Regions from separate parts of the Streptomyces sp. NBC_00691 genome, predicted to be linked through region 1. Evidence: riboswitches for the same ligand, from Rfam matches in the RefSeq annotation. Region 1 holds a riboswitch; the other holds the start of a gene.
What was found. A riboswitch is a leader RNA that binds a small molecule or an ion and turns the genes downstream of it on or off. The one in region 1 is predicted to bind S-adenosylmethionine.
Positions count from the first base shown of each region.

Region 2: linked by a shared signal. The riboswitch ahead of thrC (threonine synthase) and the one ahead of OG392_RS10600 (aminotransferase class V-fold PLP-dependent enzyme) in region 1 are both predicted to bind S-adenosylmethionine.

Region 1 is NZ_CP109007.1:2,352,170-2,363,447, forward strand. It holds gene OG392_RS10570 (C40 family peptidase) at 1-10, opposite strand, end outside; gene OG392_RS10575 (C40 family peptidase) at 210-1,259, opposite strand; gene OG392_RS10580 (NYN domain-containing protein) at 1,527-2,891, opposite strand; gene OG392_RS10585 (hypothetical protein) at 2,925-3,167, opposite strand; gene OG392_RS10590 (rhomboid family intramembrane serine protease) at 3,325-4,068, shown strand; gene OG392_RS10595 (Lrp/AsnC family transcriptional regulator) at 4,065-4,346, shown strand; gene OG392_RS10600 (aminotransferase class V-fold PLP-dependent enzyme) at 4,417-5,838, opposite strand; SAM riboswitch class IV at 6,092-6,208, opposite strand; gene trpD (anthranilate phosphoribosyltransferase) at 6,296-7,360, opposite strand; gene qcrB (cytochrome bc1 complex cytochrome b subunit) at 7,493-9,115, opposite strand; gene qcrA (cytochrome bc1 complex Rieske iron-sulfur subunit) at 9,112-10,164, opposite strand; gene qcrC (cytochrome bc1 complex diheme cytochrome c subunit) at 10,161-10,970, opposite strand; gene ctaE (aa3-type cytochrome oxidase subunit III) at 11,046-11,278, opposite strand, start outside.
Region 2 is NZ_CP109007.1:4,474,995-4,486,272, reverse strand. It holds gene OG392_RS20335 (FG-GAP-like repeat-containing protein) at 1-2,386, opposite strand, end outside; gene OG392_RS20330 (class I SAM-dependent methyltransferase) at 2,767-3,552, shown strand; gene OG392_RS20325 (SRPBCC domain-containing protein) at 3,625-4,095, opposite strand; gene groL (chaperonin GroEL) at 4,299-5,927, opposite strand; gene OG392_RS20315 (cold-shock protein) at 6,337-6,540, opposite strand; gene OG392_RS20310 (MoaD/ThiS family protein) at 6,948-7,226, opposite strand; gene thrC (threonine synthase) at 7,241-8,551, opposite strand; SAM riboswitch class I at 8,545-8,689, opposite strand; gene OG392_RS20300 (glucosyl-3-phosphoglycerate synthase) at 8,839-9,807, shown strand; gene OG392_RS20295 (DUF7927 domain-containing protein) at 9,845-11,278, shown strand, end outside.

The sequences.
Region 1 (11,278 bases):
GGGACGCCACGGATCGCGCTCCGTTCGGCTCGACGCTGACTGGCGCGGCAGACAGTAGCCGTTGATCAGTCCGCGTCCAACGAAGGCGCCGGGCACACAAAGTGACGCCCCGCCGGAGATCACAGGTCACCGGCGGGGCGTCAGGTCAGCTCGCGTCGCTGCGAACCACCCGATTGGGCGGTACGGCTGCGCGGGTCGCGTCGGGCGGGTCAGCCGCCGATGCGGACACCGAACTGGAACGTGCCCATGTAGCTCATGGACTCGTAGCGGACGTTGGCGCCCGGCTTGGGTGCGTGGAGGATCGTGTTGTTGCCCGCGTAGAGACCCACGTGCGACAGGTTGTTGAAGAAGACCAGGTCGCCCGGCTTGAGCTGGCTGCGGCCGATCTTCGTGCCGTCGTTCTGCTGGGTGTACGTGACGCGGCTGAGGTCGACGCCGGCCTGGCCGTAGGCCCACTGGGTCAGACCGGAGCAGTCGAACGACGAGGGGCCCTCGTGACCGGACTGGTACGGCATGCCGATGCGGGTGGCGGCGGCGCTGAGCGCGGCGGCACCGAAGCCGGACGCGGCGGCCTCGTTGCCGAGGTCGATGCGCTCGCCGGCGTCGCGGCTCGCGCGCTGCTCCTTCGCGCGCTCCTCCTGCTCCATCTTGGCGCGCTCGGCCTGGGTCAGCGTGTTGAGCAGCTTGCGGGCGTCGGCCAGCTTGCCCTGGTACATCTTCTTCTTCTCGCCGAGCGTCTTGCGGACGTCCTCGAGGTCGCCGAGCTTCGTGGTGGCCTCGGCGCGCTGCTGCGCGAGGCTGCGCTGCTTGGCCTGGATCGAGGTGAGGACGTCGGCCTGCTGGGCGCTCAGCTGGTCGATCGCGGACGCCTTGTCGAGGTAGGTGTCCGGGTCGGCGGAGAGGAAGAGCTGGAGGGCCGGGTCGATGCCGCCCGAGCGGTACTGGGCGCTGGCGACCGAACCGATCTGGTCGCGCAGGGTGTTGAGCTCCTGCTGGCCGCGAGCCACCTTGTCCTGGAGGTTGCCGATCTCCTGCTGCAGCTTGCCGCGGCGCTCCTCGGCGAGGTTGTACTGCTCCGTGGCCTCCTCGGCCTCGTGGTGCAGCTTGTCGACCTTCGACTTGACCTCGTCGATCTTGGGCTTGGCGGGGGCCGCCTGGGCGCCCGTCTGGGCGGTGAGCGCTACGGCGGCGGCCGCGGTCGCGGTGAGTACGGTCACGCGCATGCGGCTCGGCTGCTTGGGTCGACGGTGGGACGCCACGAAGGCGAGCTCCTTCTTCCTCAGAGCCGCCCAACCGGTAAGGGGCAGGCGGTTCCTCCGCCGCCACCCCGGATGGGTGATCAACCGCGCGAAGGTTCGAGCCCCGACCCTAGTGACCAACTTGTGATCAGTTCAAATCCCACTGGCAAAAATATCGCTCACGGACCACTTAATTTACACAGACCGCACAGGCAGTGATGGGCACTTGACGGTCCGCCCTCCAGAATTCGGGCATACGACACAAGAGTTGCGATGTGTACCGATGCCTCAGGAGAGCCGCGAAAGCCGCTTCAGCAACAAGGCGGACGCCACGGGGCGCGCTCCTGCCTTCGCCACTCCGTCGGCCACCTCGCGGTCCGTGGAGACCACCACGACCGGCCGGCCCGGCGGCTCGGCCCGCACCAGCTGACGGATCAACTCGTCGGCGGTCACACCGGGCTTGGAGAACAGCACCCGCACCCCGCGCGGCGGCGCGAGGAGCACCGGGGCCGCCAGCTCCGCCCCGTCGAAGACACAGGTGACCTCCGCGCCCGAACGGGCCGCGAGGGCCGACAGGCTGCCGAGGAGCCGCAGCCTCTGCTTCTCCAACGGCATCGTGGGATAGCCGGTCTTGGTGACGTTGTAGCCGTCGACGACCAGATGGGCCTGCGGCAGCGCGAGGAGCTGGTCGAGCAGCGCCGGGTCGGTCTCGGAGAGCGCCCGGGCGGCGATGTCCTTCGGCGACATCCGCCCCGGCTCCACCGCGTCCACGGTGTCCGCCGGGTGCACCGACACGGGGGGCAGCGCGAGTTCGCGGCGCAGCCCCTGGGCGGCGTCGAGCACGGTGTCGAGCAGCAGCCGCAGCCGCATGTCCTCCACCGAGCGCCCCTCGCGGGCGGTCCTGCGGCTCGCCTCCAGAGCGGCCTCGACCTCGCCGAGCCGGGCCTTGAGCCGTCTGCTCTCGCTCTCGGCGGACGACACCTGGGCGGCCGCCTCCGCCTTCGCGGCGTCGATCTCGCCCTGGACCCGGCGCAGCGCGGCCTCGCCGCGCTTCACGTCGCTCTGGGCGCTGCGCAGCTTGCGGTGAAGCGATTCCGTTTCCTTCCGGGCCGCCTCCAGATCGTGGCGCAACTGCTCCGTCTCACCGCGCGAGCGGTCCCGGGCGGCGACGAGTTCCTCGCGCAGCCGCTCCAGTTCACGCCGGCCCGCCTCGTCGGCCCGCTCGGCGTCGACGCGCTGGGCCTCCTCGCCCGCGGCGGCCACCAGCTTGACCCAGCCCGGCGGACGCAGCACATAGGCCGCGGCCGCCACGTCGACGGGGTCGGCCGCGGCGGGCGGGGTGCCGGTCTCGACGGCTCCGGCCAGCTCGGGCTGGCCCTGCTTGAAACGCTCGCCGATCCGCTGCCGGAACAGCGGGTCGCTCTCCAGGGCCGCCGCCATGGCGTTCCCGGCGAACTTGGCGCGCCGGCTCGCGGTGAACCGGGCGTACTGCCTCAGGGGTGCGGGCAGCTCCGCGACGGTCAGCCCGCCGAAGGCGTCGGCGACCAGCGCGACCACCCGCCGCCGTACGCCTTCCGGCAGTGGGTGGTCGAGCGTCTCGGCAGCGTCACCTGCCGCGCCGGCCGGCTCTCCACCGTGCGCGGGCTGCTCCACGATCCGTCACCCCTATGTCGTCCGCGCCGTCCCTCAGGAGGCGGCGCCCGGCCTGTCCACCAGTTCGATCTGATCCACCGCGTTGCACCAGCGGCAGCGGACCGACTCGATGGTCTCACTGACCACCTGCCGCTCCTCGACCGTCGGGTCTCCCGCGAGGTCCAGATGGACGTACTCCACGACCTTGGAGGAGCGCGTCACGTCGAAGCGGGTCAGGTTGCCGCAGAGCGTGCAGCGCCACCGGGTGTCGGCGGTCGGCAGGGGAACCGTCGTCATCGTGCCGTCCTTCTTCCTGTTGCTGGTACCAGGTGCGGGAGCCGCGGTGCGCCGTCGAACTGCGGTCGTACTGCCCGTTACCCTACGGCCTCGCCGGTACGCGGGGGCACGGCGAGGCACTCTGTCCAGTTCGACCCCGGTACGCCATGATCTGTCCATGATCGACTGGCGAGGTGCGGTCCGTGCTGTCCTGGGGTCCCGGCGCGGCACCCGCGGTGGCCCCACCGTGACGTACGGACTGATCGCCGCCTGCTGCGTGCTCTTCGTGATCGGCCCGGTCTCCGGGCTCAACCCGGTGTACGGGACGGGGGACGAGCTCCTCGCGGCCCAGGGCGCGTACTTCCGGCGCTGGGGTGTCGTCCCCGCCGAGCTGATGAGCGGCGAGCCCGGAGCCCTGCTCACCCCGCTCACCGCGCTCTTCGTCCACGGCAGCTGGCTCCACCTGCTGGGAAACATGCTGTTCCTGTACGTCTTCGGGGCGATGGCCGAGGAGCGCATGGGTCCCGTCGAGTTCGCCCTCTTCTACCTGGGCACGGGCTACCTCGCGCTGCTCGGCTACGCGGTGGCGCACGCGAACAGCGAGCAGACCCTGGTCGGGGCGTCCGGGGCGATCTCCGGTGTGCTCGGGGCCTTTCTCTTCCTCTTCCCGCGCTCCCGGGTCACCAGTCTCTTCCCGTTCCTCTTCTTCCTGCCGCTGCGCTTTCCGGCCTGGATCGTGCTGATCTTCTGGTTCGCGCTCCAGTGGCTGGCCGCGCAGGCGGCGGGCGCCGGTCCCGGCGTCGCCTATCTGGCCCATGTGGTGGGCTTCTCCGTCGGCTTCCTCTACGCCTGGGGGCGCTACCGGGGTGGGGATAGAGTGAAAGCCCAAGCCGCGGCGACCGAGGGAGAAAGCCAGCCGTGATCACCGCGATCGTGCTCATCAAGACCAGCGTGGACCGCATCCCCGAGATCGCCGAGTCGATCGCCGGGCTCGACAGCGTCAGCGAGGTCTTCTCGGTGACCGGCACCTACGACCTCATCGCCATGGTCCGCGTGCCCCGCCACGACGACCTGGCGGACGTCATCCCCGGCAGCATCAGCAAGATCCCGGGCGTCGAGGCCACGGACACGCATGTCGCCTTCCGTACGTACTCCCAGCACGATCTGGAGGCGGCCTTCGCCATCGGCCTGGAGTCCTGAACCTCGTTCACGGCACGGGTGAAGGGGGCCTCCCGAACGGGAGGCCCCCTTCACCCGTACGAGTGAGTGATCAGCCGCGGTCCGGGACGCAGCGGCCGTCCTCGGTACGGTACTTCCACTGCGCGCCGTCGCGGACGAGCTCCTTCACGGCGCCGACGAACCGCTCCACGTGCTCGTCCGGCGTGCCGGCGCCGAAGCTCACCCGGATGGCGTTGAGCGACCGCTCCCCCGGGGCCGCCTCGGGGGCGCCGCACTCGCCGGGGTCCTGCGGGTCGCTGCCGAGCAGGGTACGGACCAGCGGGTGGGCGCAGAAGAGACCGTCCCGGACGCCGATGCCGTACTCGGCGGAGAGCGCGGCGGCGAAGTGGGAGCTGTTCCAGCCGTCCACGACGAAGGAGATGACGCCGACGCGGGGCGCGTCGTCGCCGAACAGCGAGAGCACCTTGACCTCGGGAACCTCGGCGAGTCCCGCCCGGACCGTGGCGATGAGGTGCCGCTCGCGCTCGACGAGCGAGTCGAAGCCGGCCTCGGTGAGCGCCTTGCAGGCGGAGGCGATGGAGTAGACGCCGATGACGTTCGGCGAACCGGCCTCGTGCCGGGCCGCGGTGGTGTGCCACTCCACGTCCACACCACCGTCGGCCCGACGGGCCACCTTGCGGGAGGCGCCGCCGCCCGCGAGGTAGGGCTCGGAGTCCCGCAGCCAGTCGGCGCGGCCCGCGAGGACGCCGGAGCCGAAGGGCGCGTACAGCTTGTGCCCGGAGAAGGCGATCCAGTCCACGTCGAGTTCCTGGACGGAGACCGGGTGGTGGGGCGCGAGCTGGGCGGCGTCGAGCACGATCCGGGCGCCGTGCGCGTGCGCGGCGGCGGCGAGTTCCCTCACCGGCCACAGCTCACCGGTGACGTTGGAGGCGCCGGTGACGCAGACCAGGGCGGGGCCGTAGGGGGCGCGGTCGGCGAGGGCCCGCTCCAGGGTGGCGACGGCCTGCTCCGGGGTGCGCGGCGCATTGAGGTAGGTCACGCGGGCGTCGCGCCAGGGCAGCAGCGAGGCGTGGTGCTCGGTCTCGAAGACGAAGACCTGGCAGTCGGCCGGCAGCGTGGCGGCGAGCAGGTTGAGCGAGTCGGTGGTGGAGCGGGTGAAGACGACCTGGTCGTCGGGGCGGCAGTCGAGGAACTCGGCGACGGTGACGCGGCTGTTCTCGAAGAGGTCGGTGGAGAGCTGGGAGAGGTACCCGGCGCCGCGGTGGACGCTGCCGTAGTAGGGGGCGTACGCAGCGACGTCGTCCCAGACCCGCTGGAGGGCCGGTGCGCTGGCCGCGTAGTCGAGCGCCGCGTAGGTCACCTCGCCGCCGGTGACGAGCGGGACGGTGACGTCCCGGCCGAGCACGGGGAGCGGGGCGGCGCAGCAGGGGTCGGCCGATTCGGCGGCGGTCTCGGCGAGGGGGACGGCGGCGGTCTCGACGGTGGCGACGGCGGCGTCAGGGCGTGCGGACATGGCGGTATCTCCCGGCGGGCGGTGCGGAATGGCTTCGGTGAACCCGCACACGGCCGGACGCGCCGGGGTACGGGGTGATGCCTCGGAAGACACGGGTGCGCAGAGGGTGCAGGGGCACTCAGGGGTACACGGGGTACGCGGAAGTGACCCTGATCCGGTGATCCGAGGGTGAAGAAGGGGCGTACTCGCCCTATCGCATTCGCTTGCTCACGGAAAACGCTCCTCGAGAGACCAGGACCCCTGGTGTTCGAGGGGTCCGCGCTTGCCGTAGACCTCGCTGCCTACGGCCTGGTCATCACCCGGGGCACCCCGCCACGGACGGAGGGTTGCCGGACAGCAAGCCGGGGCCAAAACGCTGTCACTCGTGACCTGTAGAGCATCCTGCCACATGATCGCCGAAGCGCAAGACCCCGGTCCGCATACTGGACCGGGGTCGTGGGCGTACGAGGTGCGGGGGTCAGGCGTTGCTGGCGGCCACCCAGCGCTCCAGGGCCCGGCGGGCCTCGCCGGAGTCGATCGACTCCGCGGCCTTCTCGATGCCGGCGCGGATCTGCTCCACCAGGGTGCTGTCCCCCGGTGTGAGCGCGGTCAGCGCCGCCGCCGAGTTGAGCAGCACCGCGTCCCGTACCGGACCGGTCTCCCCCGCGAGCAGCCGGCGGGCCACGTCGGCGTTGTACGAGGCGTCGGCGCCCCGCAGCGCCTCCACGGGCACGAGGTCGATGCCGACGTCCCGGGGGTCGAAGGCCTCCTCCCGCACCGCGCCGTCGCGGACCACCCAGACCCGCGAGGTGGCGGTGGTGGTCAGCTCGTCGAGGCCGTCGTCACCGCGGAAGACGAGCGCGGAGGAACCGCGCTCGGCGAGCACCCCGGCGACGATGGGAGCGACCCGGGCGTCGGCGACACCGGTCGCCTGGGACCGGACGCGGGCCGGGTTGGTGAGCGGACCGAGGAAGTTGAAGACGGTCCGGATGCCCAGCTCCTTGCGGGCCATCGCCACATGGCGCAGCGCCGGGTGGAACTTCACGGCGAAGCAGAAGGTGATCCCGGCCTCCTCGGCGACCTCGACGACCCGCTTCGGGGTCAGGTCCAGGTTGACGCCGAGCTTCTCCAGGACGTCGGAGGCGCCGGAGGCGGAGGAGGCGGCCCGGTTGCCGTGCTTGACGACCTTGGCTCCGGTGCCGGCCACGACGATCGCCGACATCGTGGAGATGTTGACGGTCTTGGCGCCGTCGCCGCCGGTGCCGACGATGTCGACGGTGGCGCCGGGCACCTCGATCGTGTTCGCGTGCTCGTACATGGTGCGGACGAGGCCGGTGATCTCCTCCACGGTCTCGCCCTTGGCCCGCAGGGCCACGACGAAGCCGGCGATCTGGGCGTCGGTGGCCTCGCCGCGCAGGATCCGGTCCATGGCCCAGGCGGTGTCCTCCGCGCTCTGGTCGCGGCCGGACAGCAGACCGTCCAGGACGACGGGCCAGGAGCGGCCCGCCGACGTAGGTCCTCCAGCGGGGGTCGCAGCGCTCATGGCAGCTCCTGGTCGGTCACGTGACGGCTAGGACTCCACCCTATCGACCCCCGGGGACGGCAAAGAGCCCCGTCCATCGAATGGACGGGGCTCTCACCGTGGCGACTTGTCGAAAGTCAGGAGTTCAGGCGATCAGTGGTGGCCGTGGCCGCTCTGGATCTCCTTGTACTCCTCGACCGTGGGCTTGGCGATCTGGCTGTCGTCGCCGTAGTAGCCCTTGTTGAGCTTGACCCGGAGCTTCTCGATGCGGCCGACCTTGCGCTCCACACCGTTCTCGTCGACGGCCGGCGGCAGCGCCGCGGCGTCGTACTGCTCGTGCGCGGTGAGGCGGTGCAGCTCGCCCTGGCTGAGCGGCTCGTGGATCTCGACGAACTCACCGTGCGGCAGGCGCTTGATGATGCCGGACTCGCGGCCGTGCAGCACCTTGTCCTTGTCGCGGCGCTGGAGGCCGAGGCAGATCCGCTTGGTGACGACGAACGCGATGACCGGGCCGACGAAGAAGAAGATCCGCACGAACCAGGTGATCGAGTTGAGCGACAGGTGGAAGTGGGTCGCCCAGAGGTCGTTTCCACCACCCACGAGCATGATCATGTACGCGGTGATCCAGGCGACACCGAAGCCGGTGCGCGTCGGAGCGTTGCGCGGGCGCTGCGCGATGTGGTGCTCGCGCTTGTCGCCGGTGATCCACGACTCGATGAACGGGTAGACCGCGATCGCCGCGAGGACCGCCGGGAAGATCGCCAGCGGGATCATCACGCCGAGAACCAGCGTGTGGCCCCAGAGGTTGATCTCCCAGCCCGGCATGACACGGATCAGACCCTCGGCGAAGCCCATGTACCAGTCGGGCTGGGCGCCGGTGGACACCTGGTCCGGGCGGTACGGGCCGATGGCCCAGATCGGGTTGATCGAGGCGATCGCCGCGACGATGGCGATGACACCGAAGACCAGGAAGAAGAAGCCTCCGGCCTTGGCCATGTAGACCGGCAGCAACGGCATGCCCACGACGTTCTTGTTCGTACGGCCGGGGCCGGCGAACTGCGTGTGCTTGTGGAAGAACACCAGGATGAGGTGGGCCACCACGAGGCCGAGCATGATGCCGGGCAGCAGCAGGACGTGGGCCGAGTAGAACCGGGCCACGAAGTCGCCGCCGGGGAACTCCCCGCCGAACAGGAACATCGACAGGTAGGTGCCGATGACCGGGACGGACAGGATCGCGCCCTGCATGAAGCGGACACCGGTGCCGGAGAGCAGGTCGTCCGGGAGCGAGTAACCGGTGAAGCCGGTGAACATGCCCAGGAAGAACAGCAGGAAGCCGAACAGCCAGTTGATCTCACGCGGCTTGCGGAACGCGCCCGTGAAGAACACGCGCATCATGTGCACGAACATGCCGGCCAGGAAGATCAGCGCCGCCCAGTGGTGGATCTGCCGGATGAGCAGACCACCGCGGACCTCGAACGAGATGTGCATCGTCGAGTTGAACGCCTCGGACATCAGCTGCCCCTGGAGCGGGACGTACGGTCCGACGTACTCCACCTCGTTCATCGACGGGTGGAAGAACATCGTCAGATAGACGCCCGTCAGGATGATGATGAGGAAGCTGTAGAGGCAGATCTCGCCCAGCATGAAGGACCAGTGGTCCGGGAAGATCTTCCGCATGTTGGACTTGGCCAGCGTGTAGATGCCCAGGCGTCCATCGGCCCAGTCGGCGACCCGCTCACCGGCGGGGGCCTTCTTCGTATCGGTCACGGTGCTCATCCGCGCTCCCAGAAGGACGGACCGACGGGCTCGTCGAAGTCGCCGAGCGCCTCCAGGAAGCCCTTGTCGTTCACGCCGATCCGCAGCTGCGGGAGGGCGTGACCGGCCGGGCCGAAGATGACGCGGGCGCCGTCGGAGAGGTCGAAGGTGGACTGGTGGCACGGGCAGAGGACGTGGTGCGTCTGCTGCTCGTACAGGGAGATCGGGCAGCCCACGTGGGTGCAGATCTTCGAGAAGGCGACGATGCCCTCGTGCGACCACTCGAGCTCGCGCTTGTCCTTGATGTCCTCCGGCTGGATCCGGACGATCATCAGGGCGGCCTTGGCGATCTCGGTCTGGAAGTGGTGGTCGTGCTCCGAGAGGCCCTCGGGCATCGCGAAGGTCAGCGAACCGACCGCGACGTCCTCGGGACGCAGCGGCTCGTGCGTGTTCATGTTGATGAGCTGAAGACCCTTGGCCCACATCGTGGACCGGAGCTTCTTCTCGGGCAGCGGGCCCATGTCACGCAGCAGCACGATGCCGGAAAGCGGAACGAGCGACAGCGCACCGAACATCGTGTTGCGGATGAGCTTGCGGCGGCCCATGCCCGACTCGGCGGCACCGGCCGCGAAGTCCGACATGACCTTCGCCTTGGTCTCGGCGTCGGCCGCGATCGGGTGACGCTCGTCCGCGATCTCGACGTCGGACATCAGGGTGCGGGCCCAGTGGACCGCGCCCGCTCCGATGAAGAAGAGCGCGAGACCCAGGGTCCAGCCCAGGGCGAAGTTGAGCGCGGACACCCGGCCGAAGGGCCAGATGTACACGATCTTGTCGACCGGGAAGATCACGTACGAGGCGATGAAGCCGATCGTGGCCAGCATCGACAGCGTGAACATGAACGCCACCGCGCGCTCGGACCGACGCGCGGCCCGCTCGTCGATGTCCTGGATGCGGGGCTTGTGGGGCGGGAGGCCCGGGTCGGCGAACGGGTCGTCGGCGACCTTCACCGCGCCGTGCGCGGTGTCCTGCCCTGCCGGCAGGTTCTCTTCTGGAATCTCTTGGCTACTCATGACTTCTTGGCCTTAGCGGTGTGGGCCGCGACCCAGATGGCAACTGCGATCAGCGCACCCAGGCCGAAGACCCAGGCGAACAGGCCCTCGGAGACGGGGCCGAGGCCACCGAGCGAGAGACCGCCCGGGCTGTCGGCCTTGTCGCCGTTGACGGCCTGGACGTACGCGATGATGTCCTTCTTCTCCTTCTCGGGCATCGTCGTGTCCGGGAAGGAGGGCATGTTCTGCGGGCCGGTCTGCATGGCCTCGTAGAGGTGCTTCGGGCTCACGCCTTCGAGGTTCGGGGCGTACTTGCCGTAGGTCAGCGCGCCGCCCTCACCGGTGAAGTTGTGGCACTGGGCACAGTTGGTGCGGAACAGCTCGCCACCCTTGGCGATGTCGGCACCGTCAGGGCTGTACTGGCTCTCGGTCGGCGTGATCGGACCGGCGCCGAGAGAAGCGACGTACGCCGCGAGCTGATCGATCTCAGCCTGCGAGTAGATGGTCTTCTTCTTCGGGACCTGGGCGCCCGGCTGCTGGGCCGGCATGCGACCCGTGCCGACCTGGAAGTCGACGGCGGCCGAACCGACGCCGACGAGGGAGGGGCCGTCAGTGGTGCCCTGACCGCCGGTTCCGTGGCAGCTGGCGCAGCCGACGGAGTAGAGCTTCTTCCCCTCCTCGATGGCGAGGGACTGGGCGGTTTCATCGGCCTTCGCCGTGCCCGCGGGCGCGAACGCGGCGTACAGCCCCCCAGTGGCCGCCAGCGCGAGAAGTAGGACGACGACCGCCGCCAGCGGATGGCGTCGTCGTGCGGAGAGCTTTTTCACGGATTACCCCGGTGTCAGGATCTTCTGCGTCGATGCTTGCTGGATGTCTCGGTCCGCCGTGTGCGGCGGTGCCGACTACTTGATCATGTAGATCGTGGCGAAGAGGCCGATCCAGACGACATCGACGAAGTGCCAGTAGTAGGACACGACGATGGCGGCGGTTGCCTGCTCGTGAGTGAACCTCTTGGCGGCGTACGTCCGGCCGAGGACCAGCAGGAAGGCGATGAGACCGCCCGTCACGTGCAGGCCGTGGAAGCCGGTGGTCAGGTAGAACACGGAGCCGTACGGGTCCGACGAGAGCGAGAGGC
Region 2 (11,278 bases), 2.1 Mb from region 1:
CGGCGCCCTGGCCGTCTGCGGCCCTGGCCGTCAGGGTCCAGGTGTACGACCCGCTCGCGACGGTCCGGCCCGCCGTGTTCTTTCCGTCCCACGCGGGAGCGACCACACCGCGGGCCTCGCCGCCCGTCAGGGTACGGACGACCGTGCCGGTCGCCTTGTCCCTGAGCGCCAGCGACCAGGAGGCGGCGGGCTTGGACAGCCACCAACGGGGCCGCCAGCCGGCGGACTTGACGTCGGCGGACGCGGCCGTGTCCCGGTCGATGACCGCGATCCGGGGGGCCGGGACTCCGGACGGGACGATCCGCACCCGGCGGTCGTCACCGGTGTAGGCGACGTGTCCGCCGAAGCGGTCGACGGTCCAGCCCGCGCGGCGGGTGGTGTTCGCGCCGAGCTGCGCCGGGGTCGCCACCACGCGCTGCGGCAGGTCGGCGACCTTGCCGCTGGCTGGGATCCCGTTGTGCAGGTCGACCAGGGTGAGGCCCGTACTGTCCGAGCGGGAGACGAGGTAGTCGTCGCCGAGGAGCGTCTCGTCCGAGCCGAGGCTCAGGAAGCGCTTGGTGGACCGGTCGTAGAGGCCGCCACCGCGGACGTCCCACGAGTCGTCCCGACACTTCCAGTACACCCAGCGGCCCACGGCCTGGAGCTCGGTCGGCTCGCAGCGGTTGACCGTCGTGAACGACTCGCCCGCGGTGCCCGCCGGAAGGGTCTTGGAGGTGACGGTGTTCGCGTTGTCCGTGGCGCTCCAGAGCGTGTTGCCCCAGAGGGCCGACGCGACCGGCTCGCGCTTCTGGAGTACGGCCCCGGAGTCGGTGCCGCGGAACTCGATGACCGCCTGGGATCCGCCCGAGGCCTGGTTCGCGACGCCGTACCGGCCGGACAGGTCGATGAGCCGCGGGCTGCTGAGCCCCGTCGTCAGCCTCGGGCCCCAGCTGCTGGAGCCGTTCCGGTAGAGCATGGTCAGGTCCTGCTCGGTGCCCGCCTTGCGCCCGTGGTGGCCGTCGCCGCTGGCGAACATGGAGACGCAGTAGACGCGCCACGTGGTGCTGCAGTCGTCGTCCCGGCCCGCGACGAAGCCGTCGGTGGTCGTGCGCAGTTCCTCGGGGCGCCCCGAGGTCTTGAGCCAGGTGCTGCGGTATCCGCCGAGGATGCCGCCCGGCTGGTACAGCTTCGAGTCGTCGGCCGTGGTCAGGATGCCGCTGCCGAGGGAGATGCCCGCGGGCCTGGCCTCCATGTCCTCGATGTCCGCGAGCCGCTTGCGCGTGACGGTGCCGTCGGCGGCCGCGGTGAAGCGGTAGTACCCCCAGTCGAGGGCGCCGTAGTCGGTGCGCTGCTCCGCACCGGCCACGAGGAGCGAGCCGTCGGGCAGCCGGCTGAGGGCGGTGGAGGCGACCTCCAGCAGGGGGGTGTCGTTGTTGTCCGGGGCCTGCCGCACGAGGCGGTTCCCCCGGTACTCGTTGTTGCCCGGGTTGGGCGGGCTCACGGTGACCAGGTCGTCGCCGAGCCGGCGGACGACGTCGTCGTACGAGGCGACGTCCCGCAGGTCGAGGGTGGTCGGGGCGGCGCCCAGGTCGTCCCGGCGGTACACCTGCGCCTCGTAGGTGGACGGGGCGCCGACGTGGAGGACCGTGTCGTTGTCGAAGGAGACGCTCTCGCCCTGGGTGGAGAGCGCCGTGAGCTTCCCGCTCGCCAGGTCGACGACCCACCACCCCTGGCTCATCGTGGAGTCCACCCACTTGATGCCGCGAACGGCGATCGACCGGGCGTCGCCCTCGTTGACGGAGAGGTTCCAGCCCTCGGGCAGTCCCTCCAGCTTCTGCTCCCTGACCCCGCCGGCCTCCGGGTGGAGGAGGTGCAGGCTCGTGACGTCGCGCTCGGTGCCGGTCCGGGTGATGACCGTGTCGCCGTACGTGCCGACGTAGGTCTGTCCCTCCGGGATCGCGACGGTGGTCGTCGGGCCGCCGCCGGCCCGCTGCTGGAGCGTCACGTGCGGGGTGGGGCTCTCCGAGTGGACGGCGACGGTGTCGGAGCCGTGCCCGAAGTCCGCCGGGTACTCGGCGAAGCGGAATTCGTCGACGTCGTACGAGAGCGGCTTCGGCAGGCGGTGGTCGAGGACGGTGGTCCCGCCGGTCGCGTAGTCGATCCAGCGCAGCCGGTCGTCGCCCTCCTGCGCGGTGAGGAAGCCGGTCTCCCCCGCGTTCAGGACGAGGGTGGCGCGGGGCACGAAGCGGGCGCCCGGGCCGACGACGACCGCGTCGCCGGTCGCGCCGGGCGTGTCGGCCACCGCCCCCACGGTGGTGCCGACGCCGGCCGTCACCGCGAGGCTGACGGTGAGTGCGATGCGGCCGAGCGCACGACGGCGCGGCCGTCGGTCCAGCGGTCTGATCACGTAGAAGTCCCTCCCCAGGGCATTCGGCGCGGGGAAGGGGTCTCATGGTCTCGCCGCTCGTCCCCCGCGCAAGCAGGCCGACAGTAGCAGAGGCCGGTGACGACGGAACCTGATTTTCGAACCCGTTCAATCCGCCCCGGCCCCCGCCCGCCGCACCGGGCCCGAACCTCCACGGAAACCGGCCCCCGCGACGCCCCGGAAGGCCCCTTCCCGGGACTGTGGGGGCCCGAGGGGCCCCGCGCGGGAGGACCCGCCCCCACGGGGCCGCGACACGCCCCCGGCACCCCTCTGCAGCCCTCCAGCCCCTCCGCACACCACCACTGACCTGGGCTTTTACCTCAACTCCCGTTATTCTTGGGGGACTCGGAGGGGAGATCCACATGAGTCCGAACGACCGCCACGACGGCGCCGGCGGCACTGTCCGCGCCGCCCGCCACATCCGCACCGTCGACGACGTCCTCGGCCTGCTCGACGGGCTCTTCGCGCCCGATGCCGACCGGTGGTCCGGTGGCGGGGCCGACTGGTGGGACCGGTTCTACGCCGACCGGGACAAGCCCGTGCCCTTCTTCGTCGCCAAGCCCGACGAGAACCTCGTCTCGTACGTCGAGCGGGGACTGCTCCCGGCCGGTGGCGGGCGCGCCCTCGACCTCGGCTGCGGACCCGGGCGCAACAGCCTCCACCTCGCGTCGCTCGGGTACGAGGTGGACGCCGTCGACCTCTCCCCCACCGCCGTCCGCTGGGCGGAGGAGCGCGCCCGGGAGGCCGGGGCCACCGGGATCCGGTTCGTGTGCGGCGACGCCTTCGCGCCCGGCACCGCCCTCGACGGGCCGTACGACCTCGTCTACGACTCCGGCTGCTTCCACCACCTGCCGCCGCACCGCCGCATCGGCTACCTCGCGCTCCTGGACCGCGTCCTCGCGCCCGGCGGGCACTTCGCGCTCACCACGTTCGCCGCCGGAGAGGGCGGAATGGGCTCCGAACTGCCCGACGCCGACTTCTACCGGAAGGGCGCGCTGGACGGCGGACTCGCCTATACGGACGACTCGTTGCGCGCCGTCTTCGCCGACCTGACCGACGTCGAGGTCCGCCGTATGCGCGACGAGAGCGCCGACTCCCCCGCCTTCGGCGAAGCCTTCCTCTGGACGGCGCTCTTCCGGCGCCCCTGAACCGACGGGCGGGGGCCGCGGCCGCGGCCCACCGGGACGGGGCTCGCGCCCCCGCCCGCGGGGCCGCCGCCGTCACATCGCCCTCAGGTGCTCCGCGAGCCGGTCGTACTGCTCCCGCACCCCCGCCTCCATGCCCGCCGCCAGCGACTGGTCCCTGATCTCGTTCGACGGCCAGAAGGACGTGCTGGTCAGGGCCGTACCGCCGTCCGGAGTCGCGTCGAAGGTGAGCGTGACCCGGACCGGTTCCCCGTCCGGCATCTGCTCGAAGACCTCCGTGTAGTCGATCCGCTCGACCGGGACGACGTCCTCGTACCTGCCCGAGAAGACGATCTGCTGGCCCTCCGGGGCGGTCTGGCCCCAGCGCCACGAACCGCCCACGCGCAGATCGATGTCGACGACCGTCGTGGTCAGCCCGGACACCCCGTACCACTGCCGTACGTGCTCGGGGACCGTCCATGCCTCCCAGACCCGGGCCGGCGGGGCGTCGAAGGTGCGGGTGATGACCAGCTCGCGGTCGGCCGGGGTCGTCAGGAGGGTGACCATGGTCCGTTCCCTTCACGAAGGGGCACTTCCAGGATCGCCCCGCCGCTCCCGCCCAGCACGTCCGGCACCTGCGGCACCTCCGTGCACCGGGTGGGCGGCCGGTGAGAACGCCCGAGGGCGGCACTCCCGGCTGGGAGTGCCGCCCTCGGTCCGTTCGTGCGTCCCGCCTGCGCGTTCCGCGATGAACCACCGATCCCGGAGGATCAGAAGTCCATGTCACCGCCCGGCATGCCGCCGCCGGCCGGCGCGGACGCCTTCTCCGGCTTGTCGGCGATGACGGCCTCGGTGGTGAGGAACAGCGCGGCGATCGACGCGGCGTTCTGCAGCGCGGAGCGCGTGACCTTCGCCGGGTCGATGATGCCCTCGGCGATGAGGTCGACGTACTCGTTGGTCGCGGCGTTCAGGCCGTGGCCGACGGGCAGGTTGCGGACCTTCTCCGCCACGACGCCGCCCTCGAGGCCGGCGTTGACCGCGATCTGCTTCAGCGGGGCCTCAAGGGCCAGCTTCACGATGTTCGCGCCCGTGGCCTCGTCACCCGCGAGGTCGGCCTCGAGCTTCTCGAAGACCGAGGAAGCCTGGAGCAGGGCCACGCCGCCGCCGGCGACGATGCCCTCCTCGACGGCCGCCTTCGCGTTGCGAACGGCGTCCTCGATGCGGTGCTTGCGCTCCTTGAGCTCGACCTCGGTCGCGGCACCGGCCTTGATGACCGCGACACCGCCGGCGAGCTTCGCCAGGCGCTCCTGGAGCTTCTCGCGGTCGTAGTCCGAGTCGCTGTTCTCGATCTCGGCGCGGATCTGGTTCACGCGACCGGCGACCTGCTCGCTGTCACCGGCACCGTCGACGATGGTGGTCTCGTCCTTGGTGATGACGACCTTGCGGGCGCGGCCCAGCAGGTCGAGGCCCGCGTTCTCGAGCTTGAGGCCGACCTCCTCGGAGATGACCGTGCCGCCCGTGAGGATGGCGATGTCGTTCAGCATGGCCTTGCGACGGTCACCGAAGCCCGGGGCCTTGACCGCGACGGACTTGAAGGTGCCGCGGATCTTGTTGACGACCAGGGTCGACAGGGCCTCGCCCTCGACGTCCTCGGCGATGATCAGCAGCGGCTTGCCCGACTGCATGACCTTCTCCAGGAGCGGGAGCAGGTCCTTCACCGAAGAGATCTTGGAGTTGACGATCAGGAGGTACGGGTCGTCGAGCGACGACTCCATGCGCTCCATGTCGGTGGCGAAGTACGCCGAGATGTAGCCCTTGTCGAAGCGCATGCCCTCGGTGAGCTCCAGCTCCAGACCGAAGGTCTGGGACTCCTCGACGGTGATGACGCCTTCCTTGCCGACCTTGTCCATCGCCTCGGCGATGAGCTCGCCGATCTGGGTGTCGGCGGCGGAGATGGAGGCCGTGGAAGCGATCTGCTCCTTGGTCTCGACATCCTTCGCCTGCTCGAGCAGGGCGCCCGAGACGGCCTCGACGGCCTTCTCGATACCGCGCTTGAGGGCCATCGGGTTGGCACCGGCGGCCACGTTGCGCAGGCCCTCGCGGACGAGCGCCTGGGCGAGAACGGTGGCGGTGGTCGTACCGTCGCCGGCGACGTCGTCCGTCTTCTTGGCGACTTCCTTGACCAGCTCGGCGCCGATCTTCTCGTACGGGTCCTCGAGCTCGATCTCCTTGGCGATGGAAACACCATCGTTGGTGATCGTGGGGGCGCCCCACTTCTTCTCGAGGACGACGTTGCGACCCTTGGGGCCGAGGGTGACCTTGACGGCGTCAGCGAGCTGGTTCATGCCGCGCTCGAGACCGCGCCGGGCCTCCTCGTCGAACGCGATGATCTTGGCCATGTGAAGTGGTCCTCCCGGACATGGGGTGGATAACGCTCCAGGACCGCGCCGACGCCCGCGACGGACGGCCTCCGCAGCTCCGCGTGGTTCCTTGCCCCACCCGGCCGGCGGCCTCGTCTGCCCGATCCTCGTAGCACTCTCACCTTCCGAGTGCTAACGCCAATGATTAGCACTCGCCCTATGAGAGTGCAAGCGACTCTCGATGATCGGGACACGGGGCGAGGGGTGACGGGAGGGGCGCGAGAGGGGCGCGGAACGGCCTCGGGAGGCCTGCGGAACGAGGAGGAGAGTGGCACGGAAGGCGCGCGGGACCTGCGTCGACGGGGCCGGAGAACGCGCGAGGGGTCCGTATCCCCTCAGGGATACGGACCCCTCGACGGCGTTGCGTCGGTGGCCGATCGCGCCGCGCTCAGACGGCGAGCTTGACCATGTCCGCCTGCGGACCCTTCTGGCCCTGCGAGATCTCGAACTCGACTCGCTGTCCCTCTTCGAGGCTGCGGTAGCCATCCATCTGGATCGCGCTGTAGTGGACGAAAACATCCGCACCACCGTCGACCGCGATGAAGCCGTAGCCCTTCTCCGCGTTGAACCACTTGACGGTGCCCTGAGCCATGCCTAACTCCCCTATTACTGGCCCTTGCGCGGGACCCGCACTTCGCGGACCCGGGTCAGACCCTGCGCCGGAACGCGTCGACCGCCGCTGAATGTATCTGCCCAACTGCCCTCTGCAACAGGTCAATCGAGCGAGAATTCTGGGCGCCGAGGAAAGGCGAATTGGGGAGAATCCCTTGAATCACGGGGCAAGTCGGGCCCGGCAAAGCGTGCAGAGGGTACACATCGCACACACACTTTGGCTGCTTCTTGTCGCGCGGGGACGCATTCTCATATGCGCCTGGCATGAGCAGCGGAGGGGACTTCCCCAACTCTACCGCGCTCAACCATGCAGAATTGCCCCTTCCGCTTTATGACGCGGAAGGGGCAATTCAAGAAAGACGGGACAACCGGCGGCCCGGCGCGGGCTCAGCAGCCTCCGGCGACGGCCGGGATGATCGAGACGCCGGCGCCGGCCGGGGTGGCCGTCTCCAGGCCCTGCTCGAAGCGCACGTCGTCGTCGTTCACGTAGACGTTGACGAAGCGGCGCAGCTTGCCCTGGTCGTCCAGGACGCGGGCGGCGATGCCGGTGTGGTTCTTCTCCAGGTCCGCGATGACCTCGGCGAGGGTCGTGCCCTCGGCCTGGACCTCGGACTGCCCGCCCGTGTAGGTGCGGAGGATGGTGGGGATGCGGACGTTCACGGCCATGTCTTCGGAACCTTTCAGAGGGCCAGGCCGGCGTCGCGGAACGCGTCCAGGCTCGGGCGGATGGTGACGGTCGCCTGAGAGGTGTCGGCCACCGCGTCCAGGGTCTTGAGTCCGTCGCCGGTGTTGAGGACGACGGTGGTGAGGTTCGGGTCGATCAGCCCGTTCTCGACGAGCTTCCTCGCGACGCCGACGGTCACGCCGCCCGCGGTCTCGGCGAAGATGCCCTCGGTCTGCGCGAGGAGCTTGATCGCGTCCACGACCTGCTCGTCGTTCACGTCCTCCACGGCGCCGCCGGTGCGGCGGGCGATGTCGAGGACGTACGGGCCGTCGGCCGGGTTGCCGATCGCGAGCGACTTGGCGATCGTGTTCGGCTTCTGGGGCCGTACGACGTCGTGGCCGGCCTTGAAGGCCACCGACACCGGGGAGCAGCCCTCGGCCTGGGCACCGAAGATCTTGTACGGCTTGTCCTCGACGAGGCCCAGCTTGATGAGCTCCTGGAGCCCCTTGTCGATCTTCGTGAGCTGGGAGCCGGAGGCGATCGGGATGACGAGCTGGTCGGGGATGACCCAGCCGAGCTGCTCGCAGATCTCGTACGCCAGCGTCTTGGAGCCCTCGCCGTAGTACGGGCGGAGGTTGACGTTGACGAAGCCCCAGCCCTCGCCCAGCGGGTCGCCGATGAGTTCGGAGCAGAAGCGGTTGACGTCGTCGTAGTTGCCCTCGATGGCAACGAGGTCGCCGCCGTAGACACCGGCCATGACGACCTTGCCCTGCTCCAGGTCGTGCGGGATGAAGACGCAGGAGCGGAAGCCGGCGCGGGCGGCCGCGGCGCCGACGGCCCCGGCCAGGTTGCCGGTGGAGGAGCAGGAGAGGGTGGTGAAGCCGAAGGCGCGGGCGGCCTCGATGGCCTGGGCGACGACCCGGTCCTTGAAGGAGTGGGTCGGGTTGCCGGAGTCGTCCTTGACGAACAGCTTGCCGGGGGCGACGCCGATCTCGCGGGCGAGGTTGTCGGCCTGGACGAGCTTGGTCCAGCCCGGGTTCAGGTTGGGCTTGTCGGCGACGTCGGCGGGGACGGGCAGCAGCGGGGCGTAGCGCCAGATGTTGGCGGGGCCGGCCTCGATCTGCTTGCGCAGCGCCTCGGGGTCGCCGGTGGGGAGGTCGTACGCGACTTCGAGCGGTCCGAAACACAGCTCGCAGGCGAAGATCGGGCCGAGCGGGAAGATTTCACCGCACTCGCGACAGGAAAGCCCGGACGCGGGACCGAGGTCGACCGAAGTGGCGGGGGTAACAGTCTGTACAGCCATGGAGGCGAGGCCCTTTCTCCTCATCTTTCCCATGACGAATTTTTCGCCATGAGACGGATTTGGCACCTTCCCTAGCCGGGAGCCTCGCTGGAGGACGAGTAACCGACTGGAGGGTTGCCGGGGCTTCAACGGGCCGTTTCCCTCTGCCCCTCTGGATGAGCGGTATTCGATTGTGAAGCGCGGTGAACTTTCGTTCCTGCGCTCCGGCGCGGGCGGCACCCCGACGTGCATCGGGCATCCGCGTTGTTCAAGACTGTAACCGAAGGCCCGGACGCTTGGACCGGCCGTCCGAACCGCGAGATGGAGATCACGTGCTGGAAGAGGTGGAGCGCTGGCTGGACCGGCGGTCCTGGTCCGTGGCGGACCGGCCGCTGGAGCGGATCCTCGCCGCGAAGCGGAACACGAAGGTCAGCGTCGTCCTGCCGGCGCTGAACGAGGAGGCGACGGTGGGTGACATCGTCGCCGTGATCCGGCGCGAGCTGATGTCGGAGGCGGTGCCGCTCGTCGACGAGCTGGTGGTGATCGACTCGGGCTCCACGGACCGTACGGCGGAGGTGGCGGCCGCGGCCGGGGCGCGGGTGGTCGCGCGGGACGCGATACTCCCCCGGATACCGGCCGTGCCGGGCAAGGGCGAGGTCCTGTGGCGGTCGCTGATGGTGACGACCGGGGACGTCGTGTGCTTCATCGACGCGGACCTGCGGGACTTCTCGGCGGACTTCGTGTCGGGGATCGTGGGCCCGCTGCTGACGGACCCGGACGTGGACTTCGTGAAGGCGATGTACGACCGCCCGTTCGGCGCCGAGTTCGACGGGGTCGCCGCCGGCAGGGCTTCCGGCCAAGGGGGTCGGGTGACGGAGCTGGTGGCCCGCCCGCTCCTCAATCTGCACTGGCCGCGGCTGGCCGGCTTCGTCCAGCCGCTGGGCGGCGAGTACGCGGCGCGCCGGTCCCTGCTCGAACGGCTGCCCTTCCCGGTCGGGTACGGGGTGGAGCTCGGTCTGCTCGTGGACGCGCTGCACACGGTGGGTCTGGACGCGCTCGCGCAGGTGGACGTGGGGGTGCGCAAGCACCGGCACCAGGACGGTCTCGCGCTGGGCAGGATGGCGGCGGCGATCTACCGGACGGCGCAGCTGCGGCTGTCGCGGGGGCATCTGGTGCGGCCGCGGCTGACGCAGTTCGAGCGGGGTGAGAAGGGCTTCGAGCCGCGGACGTACGCGGTGGACACGGAGGAGCGGCCGCCGATGGCGGAGATCGTGGAGTACGCCCGCCGCCGCGTGGCGTAACGCCGAATGATGATCCGTTTTGCCTATTTTGCCTTTTATGCGCTTCAGACAACCTCACCTGGGCAGGGTGGCGACGGTCATCGGCCTCCTCGCGGGCTCGCTCGCGTTCACGGCGGCGGGGCCGGCCGCGGCGGACGTGGTCGAGCCCTTCGGCAAGCGGTACGACGCGTCGTTGTACGGCGACTTCACGATGATCGGCAACACGGTCATGGGCTGCCCGGCGGCCCCCGCCGACCCGGCCGCCCGCTGCGCGACGGCGGCGAGCGGCCAGGGCCCGGACAGCGACAACACCTTCGTGATGCGGCGGATCGACGCCGGCGCCCTGGGGAGCGACTACGGCTCCAGCACCGGCCGGGTGCGGATCCCGGCGGGCGCGGAGGTGGCGTACGCCCGGCTCTTCTGGGGCGGCAACGACGGCACGTACAAGGGGCCGGGCGGGGCGCCGCTGAAGCGCTGCGACATCTCCGGCACCGATGGCCCGCGCTCGCCCGGCGATCCCACGACGACCACCCCGGTGATCAAGGTCGGCGCGGGTCCCGTGACCCCGGTCTCGATCGACAGCATGGTCGCCGACCCGGCCGACGCCGAGGGCCCGCACTGGTACACGGGCGAGTCGGACGTGACGGCCGCGTTCGCGGGCACGTCGGGGACGGACGCGCAGGTGGCCGTCGGCAACATCTGGGCGTCCGACGGCAAGGGCTGCGTCGCGGGCTGGTCGCTGACCGTCGTGCACAGGTTCCCCGGGCCGGACCCGGTCCGCGCGCCCGAGCGGCGCCAGGTGCACGTGTACGGCGGGCACGTCCTCCAGCGCTCGACGTCCCCGGCGACCACGGTCACCGTGGACGGCTTCCACCGGATCGGGGGCAGGGCGCGGGCCGGCGTCACCGCGTACGAGGGCGACCGGAACACCCCTGGTGACGCCTTCCTCGTCGACGGCAAGAACGTCACCGAGCCCCGCTCGGGCAACACCGACAACTTCTTCATCGGCGGGGCCGACGGTGCCGTCGCCCCCGGGCCGGTCGACAACCTGAGCATCGACGCGAAGTCCTTCGACCTCCCCGACGGTGCCGTCCCCCAGGGCGCCACCTCGGCCGACCTGACCTTCTCGACGCGCGGAGACGCCTACGTGCCCTCCGCGCTGGCCTTCTCGGTGCCCGTCCCCGACCTGGAGATCACCAAGACGGCGAGCCCGCGCGCCGTGAAGCCGGGCGACACCGTCACGTACACGATCACGGCGAGGAACACCGGCACGCTCGACTACCCGAACGCCACGTTCGGCGACGACCTGACCGGGATCCTCGACGACGCCGACTACCGGGGCGACGTAAGGACGGACCTGGGCACGGCGACGTACACGGCGCCGGGAATCGGGTACGTGGGAACCGTCCCGGCCGGGAAGACCGCGACCGTCACCTACTCGGTGAAGATCAAGGACCCGGTGGCCGGGGACGGCCTCCTCCGCACCCGCGTG